DNA from 2 places in the Brevibacillus sp. NSP2.1 genome. Region 1 is predicted to be linked to the other one. Evidence: predicted binding sites of a transcription regulator. Region 1 holds the regulator's gene; the other holds the start of a gene.
What was found. Region 1 encodes LexA, which represses DNA repair genes until DNA is damaged. Its sites were predicted from a motif close to CGAACATATGTTCG; they were not measured.
Positions count from the first base shown of each region.

Region 2: the regulator LexA is predicted to act here: its motif matches at 5,781-5,794, upstream of M655_RS07160 (WYL domain-containing protein).

Region 1 is NZ_CP048274.1:2,468,637-2,477,593, reverse strand. Features, by position in the region: gene ltaE (low-specificity L-threonine aldolase) at 1-145, opposite strand, end outside; gene M655_RS12470 (HesB/IscA family protein) at 276-578, shown strand; gene M655_RS12465 (HelD family protein) at 652-2,892, opposite strand; gene crcB (fluoride efflux transporter CrcB) at 2,932-3,297, opposite strand; gene M655_RS12455 (DUF896 domain-containing protein) at 3,397-3,594, opposite strand; gene yneA (cell division suppressor protein YneA) at 3,687-4,028, opposite strand; gene lexA (transcriptional repressor LexA) at 4,617-5,240, shown strand; gene M655_RS12440 (DUF456 domain-containing protein) at 5,302-5,787, opposite strand; gene M655_RS12435 (DUF4269 domain-containing protein) at 5,915-6,481, shown strand; gene M655_RS12430 (CD3324 family protein) at 6,824-7,087, shown strand; gene M655_RS12425 (FusB/FusC family EF-G-binding protein) at 7,259-7,897, shown strand; gene M655_RS12420 (hypothetical protein) at 8,512-8,957, opposite strand, start outside.
Region 2 is NZ_CP048274.1:1,452,809-1,461,765, forward strand. Features, by position in the region: gene M655_RS07125 (copper resistance CopC/CopD family protein) at 1-1,187, shown strand, start outside; gene M655_RS07130 (YcnI family copper-binding membrane protein) at 1,202-1,834, shown strand; gene M655_RS07135 (MFS transporter) at 2,127-3,368, shown strand; gene M655_RS07145 (class I adenylate-forming enzyme family protein) at 3,924-4,817, shown strand; partial or broken gene M655_RS07150 (zinc ribbon domain-containing protein) at 4,946-5,230, shown strand; gene M655_RS07155 (hypothetical protein) at 5,483-5,638, shown strand; gene M655_RS07160 (WYL domain-containing protein) at 5,828-6,109, shown strand; gene M655_RS07165 (hypothetical protein) at 6,611-6,763, opposite strand; gene rsgA (ribosome small subunit-dependent GTPase A) at 7,001-8,086, shown strand; purine riboswitch at 8,226-8,327, shown strand; gene M655_RS07175 (xanthine phosphoribosyltransferase) at 8,665-8,957, shown strand, end outside.

The sequences.
Region 1 (8,957 bases):
CGAGCCGTTCCGCTGCAAGCTGCTCCAGTCGGTTTACCGTCGGGTCTTCGCGATAAACATCATCGCCCACTTCGGCTTCCGCCATCGCGCGAAGCATCGTTTCAGTCGGTTTCGTGACGGTATCGCTGCGCAAATCCATTTTCATAAAAGCGTCCCCTTCCGCATGTTCGTCTAGCAACTCTATGTTCCAGAACACTTTCCACATTGCAACTGCAATTCCCTCTTTGCTAAGATGGAGAAGAAACTCACATACATACAGTTAGGAGACTTGACCGATGAAGGTAAAGATCACTCGCAATGCAGCGAAGCAACTGACCACGATCATGGAGCAGGAAGAAGACAAAGACCTGAAGCTGCGTGTCTATATCACTCACGCGCACGGCGATCATGCACACTACGGCCTGGCGCTGGACAAACCGACCGAAGAGGATGAAGTAGTCTCCACTGACAAGGAAATCGACGTTGTCGTGAAAAAAGACGAGCCGCTTCTGGACGGCATCATCGTCGACTACCTGTATCTGCCGCAAGAAGGCTTCGTCATCACCAACCCGTCCAAAGGAAACACAGGCGACCATTAATCGCTTTGAGCCACACACGCAAAAACCCCTCTGCTGCTTATTCAGCCAGAGGGGTTTTTACTATTTGCCACGTTCAAGCCTGCGTGTACAGCTCGGGCGAAAGCTCAGCCAGCAGTGGCGCCTGCTCCCCTGCCATCTTCGTCAGCACGAGGCGATGCACCGGCCTGGTCATCGCCACGTAGAGCAGCTTCGCGTCCCATTCGTTGCTTTGATACGCATCCACATCGACCACGATGACCGCGTCAAACTGCAAGCCTTTTGTCAAATAGGCAGGCATCACGGTTACGCCGCCCGGAAACTGGTTGTCTTTGCTGCCGAGCAGCGTCAAATCGGCAATGCTCTTTGCAAGCGCCTTGTGCGCCTTTTTGCTCGCCTGAATCGTCTTGGTGACGATCGCGATCGTTTGCAACCCTTCCTTTTGCAGAGCGGCCACCCGGGAGCTGACTTCCGTCCACAGCTTGGCGCGCGAATCGGCCTCGACCATGACCGGCTTTTCGCCATGGCGCAAGACGGGCTTCGCCAAGACGGCTTCCGGCAGCTCAATCTGCCGCAGCACTTCGTTGGCGCACAGCATGATCTCAACTGTCGAGCGATAGCTTTGCGCCAGCGTGTAGTAGGCGGGACGAAGCTGTTCGAAAATACCCTGGGTCAGCTCCTCCCACGCGTGAATGCCGCGGTAGCTGTGAATGCCTTGGGCGATGTCGCCGACAATCGTCAGCGAGTGGCGCTTCGTCGCGAGCGCAATCACGGCAATCTCCAACGCGCTCAAGTCTTGCGCTTCATCCACGACGGTATGGTCGAAATGCCCGGCCTTGTTCATCCCTTCGATGATATGCTGCAAATACAACAGCGGCGCGATATCCTCCGCTTCCAGCCGCTCCTGGGCAAACAGCGCCGCAGAAGACCGGCTCACATCGCGGACCACTTCGTCGGAAATGTCCGCAGGGACAAGCTTGCGCAACAGCTCCTCCTCTGCGATCAGCTCGCGGTACGACTCGAAAATGTCCAGCCGCGGGAAGGAGACGAGGTACGTATCCAAAATTTGCTCCAGCATTTTTTCAAACTTGGCCAGCCCTTGCTTGTCGAGGTCGACTTTTCGCTCGCGCAAATGCGAAAATAGCTGTTTGTTCATCTCCTGCTTCAAATGCTTGCGCAGCGCATCGACGCGCCGATGGTACGGCAAGGACCCGAACTGCTCCAGAAAAAACTGCCGGATCGTCTCGCCCGGGATGGAGAACACTTGCTTCGTCTTGTTGTAAAGAAAACTCAGTTTTTTGAACGGGATTCTCGTCTCGATCACGTAGCGTATGTACTCTTCCATGGCTTCCCGGCACGCCAGCGAGCCTTTGAAACGCAGCCGATGGCGGGTGATTTCCTGCTCCCGCTCGTCCTGCCCTTCTTCAAAAAACAACTGCAGCGGTTTGTCCGGGCTCACGATCCGCCAGCCTTTGGGCATGAGCGGCTTCACGAGCCGCGCCGCCCAGTCTACAAACGTCGATTGCTGAACATCGTCGACGCCAAGCTCGGGTAGCACCTCTGATATGTACGTCAGAAACATCCGGTTCGGGGCGAACACCATAAATTTTTTCGACATCATCGTATCCTGGTAGTTGTAAATCAGGTACGACAGCCGATGCAGCGCAATCGTCGTCTTTCCGCTGCCCGCAACCCCTTGCACGACGATCGGCCGATCTTTTTCCGCGCGAATGATGTCATTTTGCTCCGACTGGATCGTCGCGACGATATCTTTTAAGCGGCTGTCATTCGTCAAGTTCAGATTGGCGTTCAAAAATTCGTCGATGAAGCCTTCCTGCAAAAACTCGTCCGGGTGCCCCATCTCGCGGTTGATCGTCTCTTTTACAGCGCCATCGTAAATCCCGACGATTTTTCCGTCCTCAATCGCGAAGTTGCGCTTCAATCTCACCTCGCCGCGCACGATCTCGCGCCCCATCCGGTAAAACGCATCCTTGCTCTCTCCGGAATAATAGAGACTGGCAATGGGCGCTCGCCAATCCACGACGATCGAATCAAACGTATCGCTGCGGACGATCCCTCTTTTTCCGATGTACACCTGGTCAAGCTCGTAAACCTCGTCCTTGAGAAAATCGACTCGGCCAAAGTACGGCTTGTCGCGTCCGTGATCCTCCAAATAACGCAGGTCTTTTGCCTTGCTTGCGTTCACGACCTGCTTGACGTAATCGTCGGTCGCTTCCCGAATCTCTTCGCGCAGCCGAGCGATCTCCCCATCGATCAATGCAATCGTCTCATCCAGCTTGTTCTGTTCTGCCTCGTAATCGCGGTGTTGGGTACTCACACCCATCCCCCCTCTCGTCTTTTATCAATGTGATGGTCGTTATTGCATTTGTCTGGCAAGCCAGATTCCCGCGGCACAAGAGAGCAGGCCGACCACGATACTGAGCAGGGCGTAAACGAGCCCGCGCAGCCATTGTCCCTCTCCCCAGAACGAAACCACTTCCAGCGAAAATGTGGAAAACGTCGTGAATCCGCCCATAATGCCTGTCGTAAACAAAAGATACAGCTCAGGCGAGAAGCCTCCCCGCTCCTTGCCGATCACAAACAAAACGCCGATGGCAAACGAGCCAATGATGTTCGCCAGCCACGTGCCTACAGGCCAGCCCGGCTGATTGGCAACCAGCGCCAGCACATAACGAAGCAACGAGCCGACTGCTCCCCCAACCGCTACAGCCACCCATGCCATTGGTCCCCCTCCTCAATTGCAAAACTGGCAGAAGTCGTCAGGAACAAAAAGACACCCGAGCGTCAAGCAAGGATGTCTGCCGTATCAATACAAGTAAGTTTACTGTTTTGGACGATTTTCCTCAAGATCTTCCACATAGCGGATGGAATCCAGATTCGCTCGAAGCGACATCTTGACCGCATCGATGTACTTTTGGCGCAGAGCTTTTTGCTCCTGCTTCTCCTCGTCAGTCAAGCCAACCTCGCGAGATTTCTTGACCAGTTCGTTGATTCGTTTAATTTCTGCGTCAGATACCACGTTCCGGTTCCTCCCACTCTGTAGTAATGCCGCTTTATTATATCATATCAGTCGGAACTGGCAAGAGAGCGGATGGCGGGCAAGTGCTCGAATCAGTCCGTTTCCGGGATGAACAAGGTCTGCCCCGGATAAATGAGATTGCTGTCGAGGTTGTTCGCCATTTTGATATCGAAAATCAGATCGCGCACATCCACCTTTTCCGAATGATGATGGCGCACAGCAATCGTCCAAAGACTGTCGCCGGAGCGAACGGTCACTTCTTTTCCTTTTAGCGTCTCTTTATGCGCAGAAGAGGCAAACACCAGTTCGGTAAGCAAGTAAAAAAAGAGAGAGAACGTCAGCAAAAACAAAATAGCTTGTCCTCTCGTGATGCCCAAACGGACGCGGCGAGGCTGCTTTTTCTCGAAACGGTTATGGATAGACATGGCATTCATAATATGACCCCCTACAAACATACGTTCTATAAGTTCGTATCCCTATCATAAATGAGAACATATGTTCATGTCAATACAAAAACCGCCGTCTCGCAAATTCGCGCGGAGCTGCTGTGCGCAGCCGTTTTTGCTTCGGATGACGCTGCCGGGCGACTCTATTGGGGTGGATTTAGCTCGTTTCTAGCTGGTTGCTTGCTACCTGAACAGAAGTCCAAGTGTGCCGCGTTGGTGCGGTTTGTGGCTTGGCGTAAGCTCGGCTCTTCGGTACTGGAGCGGCTGGCGGTTTGACGTGAGCTCGACTCTGCGACAGTGGAGCGGCTTGTGGCTCGACGTAAGCCCGGCTCCGCGACGATGGAACTGTTTGCCGACTTGGAGTTAGCCCGGCTCTATTACAATGGAACGGCTGCAACTTACGGCTCCGGCCGCCCGCCCGCGCTTTTTTCGAGATTTGGCCGATGCTGTCGAATCAAATGCATTTACCCTGTCAAAAATTCCTGTTCGCATCAAAATCGAACTTATGTTTGTCGAACGCAAGCTCCCATGGTATAATATAGGAAAACATGTTCGAGAAATCAGGGGTGTCTCTCTATGTCAAAATTATCCAGCAGACAACAAGCCATAATCGAATTTATTCGCAAGGAAGTCCGGGACAAAGGCTATCCTCCATCCGTCCGCGAAATCGGCGAAGCTGTCGGACTTGCCTCCAGCTCTACTGTGCACGGTCATCTGGCGCGCTTGGAAAAGAAAGGGCTGATCCGCCGCGACCCTACCAAGCCTCGCGCCATCGAACTGCTGTCTGAGGAAGACCGCTTCCAGGACAACTTCGAGGACTCTGTCGTTCGCGTTCCCGTCATCGGGAAAGTAACCGCCGGGCAGCCGATCACCGCGATTGAGGACGTCGAAGAGTACTTCCCGCTTCCAGAAAATATCGTGACTTCAGACAAGGTGTACATGCTGCGGATTTCCGGGAACAGCATGATCGACGCCGGTATCCTGGACGGCGACTACGTAATCGTGCGCCAGCAGCACGTCGCCAACAACGGCGATATCGTCGTCGCCATGACAGAAGAAGACGAAGCGACCGTCAAGCGCTTTTTCAAAGAGAAGAACCACTTCCGCCTCCAGCCGGAAAACGCGACGATGGAACCGATCATTTTGGACAACGTCACCATTCTCGGAAAAGTCATTGGCGTCTATCGCCTCATCCACTAATCGTTCCAGCGCATGAAAAAAGGACAGCCTCCGCTGTCCTTTTTCGTCTCTATCATTATATTTATCTGGCAAGGAAAAACCAGACGATCATGCTCACCTGCAACACGACTTTGACAACTGCGCTTCCCAAAAAGCCGATCAGCGAGCCAAAGCCTGCCTTTACCGCTTTCTCTATCGGCTGCTTTTGCACGAGCAACTCCACCAGCACCACGAGCACGAACGGCATAATCAGCATCCCGAACGGCGGGAACACGAAGATTCCGAGAACAATCCCTACGGCCGCAGCCACCGAAGACCATTTGGAGCCGCCGTACTTTTTCACGAAAAACATGTTGGTCAACAAATCCGCACCGTACAGCAAGATACTGAGCACCACCATCCCCCACCAGAAAGACGCTGGCAACCCCGCTCCCGGATCGGCTATGAAAAAGTGGTAGAGCAAAAAGCCTGCCCACAGTAAAATCGTATCGGGTAGTACTGGCAAAAATATACCGGCGATACTTAGCGCGAAAAGCACCAACACGATAATCCAAAGAACAATATCCATTCTCTATGCACTCCTCTCACATAGGTAATACGAGAAAAAGCCGATTGAAGTTGCACTCTTCTTTTGCGAATCCGTGAGGCCGTCTGCGAGGAGTACCTGCCTATTTTAACGAAAGCGGAGGGTTACTATGACGCGAAACTGGCGCGACCTATCTTATTTGCACAACGGGACACCGAAACAAAAAGCTGCGGGCCAGGCCATCGCCCAATCCGCGGTCATGCAGCGGCTGCAAGCGTTCGATCCCGTGCTCGCAGGTACGATCCCTCTGGACATCGACATTGCGGACAGCGATCTGGACATTATTTGCGAGTGCCACGACCTCGAGCAGTTTGCCGACGTCGTCCGCGCTTCGTATGCGGCGTATGAAGGCTACGAGGAAGCTCGTCTGCTCGTGCAAGGCGTGCCCACCTGCCTGATTGCGTTTTTTGCCTGCGGCTTCTGGTTTGAGCTGTTTGCCCAACCGCGCCCGGTCGAACAGCAAAATGCGTATCGGCACATGGTCGTCGAGCACCGTTTGCTGCTGCTCGGTGGCGCTGACGCCCTCCGCGCCATCCGCCAGCTCAAGCAAGACGGCCTGAAAACCGAACCTGCTTTTGCCTCCTATTTTAACATTCCGGGAGACGATCCATACCAGGCGCTGCTGGATGTGGAAAAGTGGACGGAAGAACAGCTCCGCACTCTTGTGACCAGGTAAAGAGTCCCCCGCTCCTTTGTCGCATAGGCGGACGGCGCGCGCGTGGCGAAAAAATCGCCAGAGCCGCGGTGCAAATGGCGGACAGATGATTTATAATGGGAACTACTGCGCGGGCACTTGGCGGCGCGCAGGGAGAAAACGCGAACGAGGGGGTGTGTGGTTGGTGAATGGAATTGGTTTGCCAGATACTGCAGCGTCTCATGCAAAGCCTGGGAATAAGGCGATACTTTGCATGAGGTGGACAGTCGTTTAGACAATTCATCGCCTTCTCTAACGTATCTCATTTCTTATTTCCTGGCTTTGCCCCTTATTTTTCACTTTAAAAATAAGGAGCGAGCGGAAATGAAATATGTGAATGCAGCCAGCATGCTGCCAGAAACCTTGATCGCAGAAATCCAAAAGTACGTGCAGGGAGAAATCATCTACATTCCGAAACCGAAGACGGCCCATCACAAATGGGGGACCCGGACCGGCGGCAGAAAACAGTTGGATGAACGCAACAGCGCGATCCGCAACGCTTTTCGCGAAGGCGCCTCCATCCAGGAGCTGGCCGAGCAGTACTTTCTCTCGACGGAAACGATCAAAAAGATTGTGTATGCCAAATAGACAAAAGCACTGGCGCGTCCACGAGACGGTCAGTGCTTTTCCTATGCCGAGTTCTTTTTACAATCGTTCTTTCCCTTTGCAGCGCACTCCGCTCCTTTTACAGTAGAAGGTACAAACACCATCACGACTCCTCACGCCCGACGGAGTACGCTGCAAGGAGGAACCAGAAAGATGCAACCATTTATTTCACCCCACCACTATCACTTCATCAAAGCACAGGTGCAAACCTTGTTGAACGCATACACAAGCAGCACAGACCCTAACGTCATCCGGGCCCGCAAAGAAATCGCCCAGGAATCCGTGTTCCAGCTCTTCCCCGGCATGACAGAGGAACAAAAACAACTGCTTGCGCCACTCGCAGCCATCAAGGAAAAGAACGAAGCCAAACAGTTTTTGCTGCGGCTCTCGCCGTATATCATCCCTTTTCCCGCTTTGACCGAGCAAGCGATCAAAAAAATGTTCCCGAAGGTCAAGAAGCTCAAGCCGCCTGCGACAGCGGAAATCCCGTATGCCGAAACGTCGTATGTAAGCTGGTTCGACAGCGGGGCAGACAAAAAGTACATTATCGCCTACTACCCTGACAAGCTGATCGGCATTCACGGCGTTTTTACTCCCCTGCCCAAAAAAGGGATTTGTGCGATCTGCAACAAAATTACCGACATCGGCATGTTCGTCCTGGAAGCGCGGGGGGCGGGCGACGGCACGTATTTGAAAAAAGGAAACTACTTGTGTCAAGACAGCGTCACTTGCAATCAAAATATTCGTTCGCTGGAAAAACTGCATGATTTTCTGGCTACGATGGTCAAATGAGCAGAAACACGATCATGCGCGAAAAACAGTGGCGGCTCCTTGTTCAAGCTTAGCGAACAAGGAGCCGTTTTCATAAAAAATACCCCTCAAGCAACTCAAGGGGCAGTTGACGGCAAACGGGCGAGAGGATGCATTCGTTCTTTTGACCGAATCTTTGATGAAGCCCGCTATCTTTGCGAAAACTGCGCGGAGAAATAGAGCTTCCACAAAGGCCACGCCATCAGGAGGGCGATTTTCATCGACAATGGCGTCCATCAACGGAAAGGGAGGATTTTCCTTTCGGGTACCTTTACTATACTTTGCTTCTCTATTTGCTGTCTCCTGACCAAAGTTAGGTGAGGTTAATCTTTTTCACGGGAGTTGCTAGCGTTTCTCTTATTTTGCCAGCGTGGCGAGTACATCCAAACTGTTCCGCCACTCGCTGTTTAGGCGGGGGAACTGCCCTCTCAGCTTCCATTGGCTTGAGCATGGTACAGCCAGATAGGCCGGTCGGAAGCGAGATAACGATTGTTTCGGCATGCCGGGCGAACTGAATGTACGTGGATCGGATAGGTTAAGCCCCGCTAGACAAAAATGGTTCGTCCAAAGCGGCGGGCAAAAGAAGGATGCGGCTGTTACAAGTAGTCGAAAAATCGGTTCCACCAGGTGTATTCGCCGATCATCGCTTGATTTTTCCCATCGTACAAGGTGTTCAGCTCGTCTGCGGGGATGTAGCGGTAGCCGTTCTCCTGCAGCGTGGCGATGATGCGGTTCAGGTCTGGTTGCTTTCCCGTCTCGTCAAAAGCGCCATGGATCGTCACGAACCGTCCAAAGGCCGAAAAGCGGATCGCCAGCTCGTAGCACATCGCATAGCTTCCCCCGCTCGCTTTCGCATCGTGTTGGCTTTTTTCCAGGATGTACATCTCTGCGAAAAACGAGGCGTCCTGTACGCAGTCGTCCAGTTCGAAACGGTTGTCTGTTTCAGCTTCCAAGCGGGCTTTTACCATTTTTACTTGCTGCATTTCTTTTCGGTAATCGAAGTCTTTCGGGGCATACCATTCGGCTGCGTCGTCGAAGTGGA
Region 2 (8,957 bases), 1.0 Mb from region 1:
CTCCGAAAGACGGCGAGGTGCTGCAGGCGAATCCGGGACAAATTTCCATGCGCTTTACCGAGACGCTGGAGCCGGATCTCGTCACCGTACGCCTGTTTGACTGGGACGGCAAGGAAATACAAATGCAGCGACCGACCTTGCAGCCGGGAGATGCTTCGCAGGTGAATGCGCAGTTGCCGGCGGATTTGGCGGAAGGGACGTACTCGGTGATCGTGGCGGTCGTATCCGAAGACGGCCATCCGGTTGAGGAGCGCCTGACCTTTTCCATCGGGCAAAAAAGCGCGGTCGTGGTGCCGCCCGGGGCAAAGCAGACGGATACGAATTATTTGATCGTCTATCGTTACCTTGCGCAAGGGATTATTTTGCTCGGCGGCGGTTTGTATCTGATTGCCGATCGAGGACAGCGCTACGGTTTGCCGACGCTTCGGGCGCTGATCGGGATTGGCAGGCAGATCGGCTGGGCGCTTGCGCTCGTGGGACTTGTTTTTCTCTGGTTTTTGTACGACGAATCGTTGACGGCCGTTTCCTTGACGCAAGCCCTGTGGCAGTTTGACAGCCATTTGCTCGCGCAGTCTCCGTTTGCCGTCATGCTGATCGTCTCCTTTCTGCTCCTGCTGCTATTGGCTATTCCGAACATGGTATCTGGCTGGTACGCGGGAATTTGGGTACTGCTGATTGGCGCGCAAGCTTTTGGCGGCCATGCCTGGGGGATTGCTCCTGTCTGGCTGTCGATCGTGCTGCGGCTGTTGCACGTCCTGACAGTGGCGCTATGGCTTGGCGCGCTCGTCTACCTGCTGCTGGTGGCAAAAGAAACAGAGCGGGGCAATGCGCCGTTCAAGGCCTTCTTCTTGCGCCTGGTTGCCGCGGCGGCCGTACTTGCCGTCGTGACGGGAGTGCTCATGCTGATCGTGCAGACCGATGTGGCGCTCATTTGGCAAAGCTCGCTTGCCTGGAGCTATTTGCTCTACGCCAAAATCGTCAGCGTCTGCATCATGCTCGCGCTCGCCTATCGGCAAACGAAGCGCTGGCGGGCGAACGGCAGTCTGCGCATGAAATGGCTGCGCTGGGAAATCATTTTCGGTATCGTCGCTGTGCTGGCAGGGCTTTGGATGAGCCAGACCAACTATCCGACTGACATGAATGATACGACAAACACACAAGCCGCAAAACAAACGGCGACAAACTAGGAGGGTTTTTTTGCATGAAGATGAAAAAATGGCTGAGCAGTGTATTGGTGGCAGGAGCAGTTTTGACGCTCGCGACTGCGGCGCAAGCGCACGTCAACGTCTATCCGAAAGAAACCACTACCGGCTCTTATGAAAAATATACCGTTCGCGTACCTGTGGAAAAGGACGTCAACACAGTAAAAGTGAAGCTGGAATTTCCGGCTGGAGTGAAAGTGAACACCGTACAGCCAGTTCCGGGCTGGAGCTACGAGTTTGAAAAAGACAAGGACGGCGTGAACACAGCACTCGTCTGGACCGCGACAGACGGCGGCATCAAGGCGCATGAGTTCATGGAGTTCGCTTTCGTGGGCGCGAACCCGAAAGAGGAAGGTGCACTCGCATGGAAAGCGTATCAGACTTACGCGGATGGCGAAGTAGTGGAGTGGACCGGAGACAAGGATTCCAAGACGCCTGCGTCCGTGACTACAGTGAAAGCGGGCGTTGGGGAAGCCGGACACGATCACGGGCACGACGCTGCTGCACCGGCGGCAAGCCCAGCCCAAGATCAGGCGGCGGCAAGTGCAGGCGGCAGCAACACATTGCCACTGGTGCTCTCCGGACTGGCGCTTCTGCTCTCCATTGTGAGCCTGTTTAGAAAAAAAGCGTAAAACCAAACGGCGGAAATGCCGTGCAGCTAGTCGATATGCTGCACGGCATTTTTCATTTTTTCTCTACCTATTTTTCCGGAATCACTTTATAATGAAGGCTAATTACTTTCGGAGGTGTTAAATAATGTCAATCACAATCAAATTGGCGCAAGCGAACACAAGAGTAGGAAAACAATACGAGTGGCAGTGTGGCACGTGCGGATTTTCTCCGCGATAACGAGCAGTAATCTAGCGGCATCACGGCTGGAAAGACGGAACGTGTCATCTGCCCAAAGAGGTGGAGACTGTTTCCATGGTTATGAATGCAACGCATGTATATATGACGAAACGATTTGCGACGTCGCTCGCCAACGCGACGATGTTTACGACCTACGCGCTCTACTACATTGCGGCGCTGGGACTGAATCCGTTTGAGCTTTTGCTGGTCGGCATGGTGCTGGAGCTGTCCGTGCTCTTGTTCGAGGGCGTGACGGGCGTGGTGGCGGATACGTACAGCCGCCGTCTGTCTGTCATTATCGGGATGTTTTTGCTGGGGACGGCTTTTGTTCTGCAAGGTATTTTGCCTGCCATTGATGGTGTTTTGCCGTTTGTCTCCGCGTTTATGTGGGTGTTGGTTGCCCAAGTGTTTTTCGGCGTGGGAGACACGTTCGTCAGCGGGGCCGATACGGCCTGGATTGCGGACGAGGTGGGGGAAGAAAAGCTCGGGAGCATCTTCATGCGGGCGAAGCGCTACTCTTTGCTGGCGAATATGCTCGGAATCGGGCTGAGCGTTTGGCTGTCCACGCTGGCTCCAAACTTGCCCTATCTGGTCGGGGGCTTGATCTATTTGGGGCTTGGCGTGTTTTTGATCCTGTTCATGCAGGAGACGGGCTTTACGCCCAGGGAGCGCGAGCGAGGCGCTTCCCACTGGCGGGAAATGGCCCAGACGTGGCTGTCTGGCGCACACGTCATTCGCAGGCAGCCGATCTTGCTGTTGATTTTGCTTGTGACGCTGTTTACGGGCGCAGCTTCCGAGGGATACGACCGCCTGCGGGAAGCGCACTTGATTTCCGAGATTGGCTTCCCGCAGCTTGCGGACATTTCGATGGCGATGTGGTTCGGCATCATTGCCGCCCTGTCGAGCCTGCTCGGGCTGTTCGCGGTCAGCTTTGCCGAGAAGCGGCTGGATGTCAACAACGGGCGTGTCGTCATTGTCGGCATGTTCGTTTTGACCGCGCTGAAAATTGCGGCGTTGATCTCCTTCGCCATGGCTCCTGATTTTGGCTGGGCGCTGGCCACCTTGCTGCTGATCGGAGCCATCGAGTCACTTATCAACCCGCTGTACGACACGTGGCTGAACCTGAACATCGAAAGCAGCGTGCGGGCGACCGTCCTGTCGATGATGAGCCAGTCCAACGCGTTTGGACAGACGGCAGGAGGACCAGCAGTCGGCTGGATCGGAAACCGCCTGTCGATCCGCGCATCCTTGCTGACGGCGGCGCTGCTACTGCTGCCAATCCTGGCGGTGTTCGGGCGGGTGCTGCGCAGGCGTTAACTGGCGCAAAGAGTTTCAGAGTAGTTCGCGCGATGTATATAAGCTTACGGTTCAAGGTTTAATATCCTTGGAGCCAAACGAACTGTGGGTAGATGTATATGTGGCAGAAAGCGCCCTATGGAACATAGGTAGCGCAAAAAAAGAGTTTGTTGGTGTTGGCCCTCATCTTTTTGCCATTGCGTGCAAAAAAAGTTTTGATTTAGGATTCGGTGGCTGGGTAGCATTTTTTGCAAAGACGAATCTCATTGAACATTACAGATTTTCCGAACGAGAAAGCCCGCTACGGTGCGATAGCACCCCCTTTAGGGGCGGGATGAGAGTGAGGTCAAATACGGAGTACCACGAATAAATCGAAGGTTTGTGGTACTTCAAGTATTTGAAAATTCCACTCTTTTTTGTTGTTCATATGTTGTAGTATATAAAGAAAACTGATACAATAGGTGTATGAACGAATACAGAAGAACAAGCACAACCCTTTCATTATTAAACTACCATTTTGTGTTCTGCCCTCGGTACAGAACAAAGATTTTTCTGCAAGCAGATCTAGAACAACGCTTGGCGCTGCTGACGCGGCTTCGGCTGCTGGGCTGCCATACTGCCTATGTGGCTACGCCCATCTGCCACGGATACGGGCTGGCGATCTTGCTCTTGTTCCTTGCGCTGGGCAAAAAAGTCGTGATAACGCCCGGCTTCGACGCCGCCAACGCCTGTGCGCTGATCGAAAAGCACAAGGTCGACGCCGTGACGGTCGTTCCGCTCATGCTGAGAAAAATGCTGCGGCACAACGCGAGCGCCTTGCAGTCTCTCGCTTGCATCGCTTCTGGCGGCGCGCCGCTAACGCCCGCACTTGCCGCCGAAGTGTCCGGCCAATTGGGAGCGGTCTTGTTCAACCTGTACGGAACTTCCGAAGCGGGCCTTTGTGCCGTCGCAACTCCGCAAGACCTGGCGTCCGCACCGCACACCATCGGCAAAAAAATCGGCGGTGTCGGCTTGCACGTCCGGGGAAGGGACAGGCAAAAGCTCGCGGCAGGCGAGATCGGGCAGCTTTGCGTGCGAAGGCGGGGAGCGCTTTTTTCCACCCGGACCGGATGGGTCGAGACAGGGGATCTGGGCTATCGGGATGAGCGCGGGTATTATTTTTTATGCGGAAGGACAGACGACATGGTCGTATCCGGCGGAGAAAATGTGTATCCGATCGAGCTGGAGCGCATTTTGGCCGAGCATCCGGGCGTAGAGGACGCGGCTGTGGTGGGCATTCCCGACGAAGCGTTTGGGCAAAGGCTGAAAGCGTTCGTGCAGCCTGCGAGCTATGCCGGGCTGACCGAGGAAGCTGTGCTGGACTGGCTGCGCCCGCGAGTCGCCAGGTATCAGTTGCCAAAAGAGATTGTGTTCGTTGACAGCATCGCCTACACCGACCTGGGCAAGCCCGACCGGAAGCAGCTTGTATAAAGACAACGACACATCCGCATGCAGAGAGAAATACGGACTTGTCCGCGGCAAAAAGGTCGGCTTTCTATGCCAAAACCACATGGCGCTGGTGAAAGCGATTTTCGCCGCTTCCGGCCATTCACCCCTATCAAAAGATGGCAAGAACAAGCCGTAAAAACGAAAAGAATCTGCATACTTGGTCATTTTATCGCCTGTGTCAGTTCATTGAATATAAAGCGAATTTAGTTGGTATTAGAGTTGAGCATGTGAATCCTGCATACACAAGTCAGACATGCCCTAAATGCTCTGAGAAGAATAAGGCACAAGACCGTAAGTATAAATGCAAATGTGGATTCGAAAAACATCGTGATTTAGTCGGTGCTATGAACATTCGATATGCACCTGTGATTGATGGTAACAGTCAATCAGCCTAAGATGCTATATGCACTGTCTTAGGAGGGGCAATGAGATGTCCTCATCTTGAAGGCTGTTCAAAACAGAAATGGACTGCGAACGTTTAGTCATTCAAGAATCCCACCCGTACACCGCAAGGTGGAAGGCTTGCGGCTTTAGCCGTGGGAGTCTCAAGTTCAATCTTTACGTGCACAGAGTATCGGTCACAGAATTGTAATACCGCCGCCGTCAGCTTTTGAATTGGTTCAGGCTTTGGATAGGAGGATGGCAATATGGGAAACAAGTTTTTAATCGATCTTCGAATGGAGAAGCTTGAAGATGTCGCAAAAGGTATCCTTGCCATACCGTCTGTAACCGAGGCTGAACGTAAAGAAAGCGATGCGTTGTTAAAAAAGTTGATTCTAAATTCGAAGGAAAAAGTGAAATAGCAGCCTGGCCACTAAAGGTGGCCGGGCTTTTTTGTGCAATACCGCACCGTCTCTTTTGAAAAGAGGCTCATCCAATTGTCGCGAGCCGAAGAGGACGCAGCCATAACGATCCCGGTAGCAAGCAGGGAAAAAAACCAATTTGCGAACATGCGTTCTCTTGTGTTAGGATGTTTTCAACAGCAGCTAGGCATGGGGCGACGGCTGCGCGTCCAATCAATCATGTCTTTTCATGAGGCGGTGACAGCTTTGGTGTTGGCGGATTTGAAAAAGTACAGAGACAGACAGCAAGCGGTTGAGATCATTTATTTGAACAAGCGGGGCCAGACGAGCAGGCGAATCATCCGGATTCTTTTGCTGGATGAGGATAAGGGGCAGCTCAAGGCGTATTGCTATACGAGAAAGGCTTGTCGGGTGTTCGCGATTGCCGGCATTTTGGCGCTCGCGCCAGTTGCCGGGCAGTTTGTGGGGTGAGGTGGCAGGTCACGGGAGGTCGCGAGGGTCAGGAAGGGCAGGGAAGTCAGCCAAATGGTTAGATGGCTGGACAGTCAGGAAGTCGGAAAGTCGGGCGGCCGGAAGCGGAAGCCATAACGGCCGGGGAGTCGGAAAGCCGTGCAGTTGGACAGTCGGAAAGTCGTGCAGCCGGACAGTTGGAAAGCCGTGAAGCCGGAAAGCCGGAAAGCCGTGCAACCGAACAGCCAGACAGCCAGAAAACCTGCCCCTCTGACACCCCGACCCCGAGGCAGTCAGCTCCCCTCCCCACCAACGCTATCCTTTTCACCCATCCTGTTCCAAAAGTGTTAGCCAGCTTGTGGTATAATGAAAGTGAACACAGTATTCCCCTTAGGGGCGGAGAGGGCGTGGACGCTGATGGAGTACGTTATTCTCATCGTCGTTTTTCTCGTAATCGCAGTGACTCTCTTTTCGATCAGAGCCGTCGCAAAGAGCGGAAGGAGACGCTCGTATTCGTCGTCCTCAGACAGTGGCGGAGCCTTTTATGTGGACAGCGGCCATCATCACCATCATCGCCACCACGACTCGGATGGATATGGATGCAGCCACGACAGTGGCGGTGGAGACAGCGGAGGCGGAGGCGGCGGTGGAGGTGGAGACTGAGGCTTTTTCCATGCCTCCTGATGTGTTACAATGATTGGGAAAAAGTTGATTCCAAACCATGAATGGTGCGGGCTTGAAAAAGGAGAGATGTATTATGGCAAACATCAAATTCGTACAGAGTGTAGGAACGTCCGTCGCAGGAATCCTCCTTTCAAGCGAACAGTAGCACCGTTCAAAAAAATGAGGATTCGACTGCGACTGGTTTTGGCGTAGGGCCAATCATACAACCATTTGCAGGGGGAATCCGTTTTGAATCACACAACCAATCAATCTGTTTTGCAAACTTTGGGCTGGAATGAGCATTTTGCCAATCTGTTCGCCCCTTATGCCGAGCAAGGCTACAGCGTGGGCAGAATCACGCTGGAACATAAACGCATTTATCGTCTGTTGAGCGAGCACGGCGAGCTTTTGGGCGAAGTCACGGGCAAGTTGCGCTATGAGGCGACTGGCCGCGAGGATTATCCGGCGGTAGGAGACTGGGTCGTCATCACGGCGCGTCCCGAGGAAAAGAAAGCCTCGATTCATGCAGTGCTGCCGCGCAAGAGCAAGTTTTCCCGCAAAGCTGCGGGAGACAGCGTCGAAGAGCAGATCGTGGCTGCCAACGTCGATACCGTATTTTTAGTGAATGCCTTAAACAACGATTTTAATATACGCAGGATGGAGCGCTATCTCATCCTCGCCTGGGAAAGCGGAGCCAATCCGGTGATCGTGCTTTCAAAAGCCGACTTGTGCGACGATCTGGAGCAGCGCATCGCGGACGTAGAAAGCGTCGCGATTGGCGTGCCTGTGCACGTAGTCAGCGCAGAGCGGGGAGAAGGGCTGGAACAGCTTGCCCCGTACCTGGGGTGTGGCCAGACAGTGGCGCTCATGGGGTCCTCTGGTGTCGGCAAGTCTACCTTAATCAACAAGCTGAGCGGAGCAGAGCAGCAAAAAGTAAACAAAGTGCGCGAGGGAGACGATCGCGGCCGCCATACGACTACTCACCGCGAGCTGTTCCAGCTTCCGGACGGCGCTCTCATGATCGACACACCGGGCATGCGCGAGCTGCAGCTATGGGAAGCGGATGAGGGGTTCCGCGGAGCATTTGACGATATCGAGCAACTGGCGGAAACGTGTCGATTCAACGATTGCCAGCACGGGCGGGAGCCAGGGTGCGCCGTTCGGGCGGCGATTGAGGACGGTTCGCTGGAAAAAGCTCGCTTCGACAGCTATTTGAAGCTTCAGCGCGAACTGGCCCATCTGGCTCGCAAGGAAGATGCAAGGCTGGCAGCAGCAGAGAAGGACAAGTGGAAAAAAATCACCATGCAAGCGCGAAGCAAAAAGCCGAAGCGATAAAACGCAAGAGTCCTCGGACAACCGGGGGCTCTTTTCGTTTGGAGACAGGGCAAGCGCGCGGCTCGACTTTCAGAAATTTACGCTTGATTCCAGCAAGCCAGTTGTGATAGATTGGGGCAAGACCCAGCAATCGTGCTGGATAAACCGCATACGAAGTGCTCGTATAATTTTGGGAATAAGGCCCAACAGTTTCTACCGGGTGACCGTAAATCACCTGACTACGAGTGAAATCGCGTTCCATCGACTGCGCTTATCGCTGTTTCCTGTTCCATGTGACAGGAGAAAGTGGGTCGTCTGGTCGAAAGGACGCTGACACGCTTTTTTTGTGGCGTGTTATACCTGAGGGAGAAAAGCCCCGAGGGACAGTTTCACTTGGCGTTGGTTTTATCACCTGAGCCTGCCTGTGACCTGTCCGTTCGGGGCTTTATTTTTTTTCGTCGATGGAATCCAGAAAAATGGATATCGACAAAAAGGACAAGCGCCGTTCGCCCGAACAACTCGGCGAAGCGAAGTGTTCTCATTTGGTTGGACTAGCGTCGTTTGCTGGCACGCTAGAGTTGATGGAGGAGGAAGAAAACATGAAAGAATTGCAAGAACGCATCGTACAAGACGGCAAGGTGCTGTCCGCATCCGTGTTGAAGGTGGATGCGTTTTTGAACCATCAGGTAGACCCCCAATTGACGATGAAGATCGGCGAGCGTTTCGCCCAGCTTTTTGCCGACGAGAAAATTACGAAAGTCTTGACGATCGAGGCGAGCGGCATTCATTTTGCGCTGGCGACGTCGTTCGCTTTGGGTGTGCCTTTTGTGTACGCGAAAAAGAAAAAGGCAGTGACGCTGACAGAAGAGGTGTACTCGGCTCCTGTCCACTC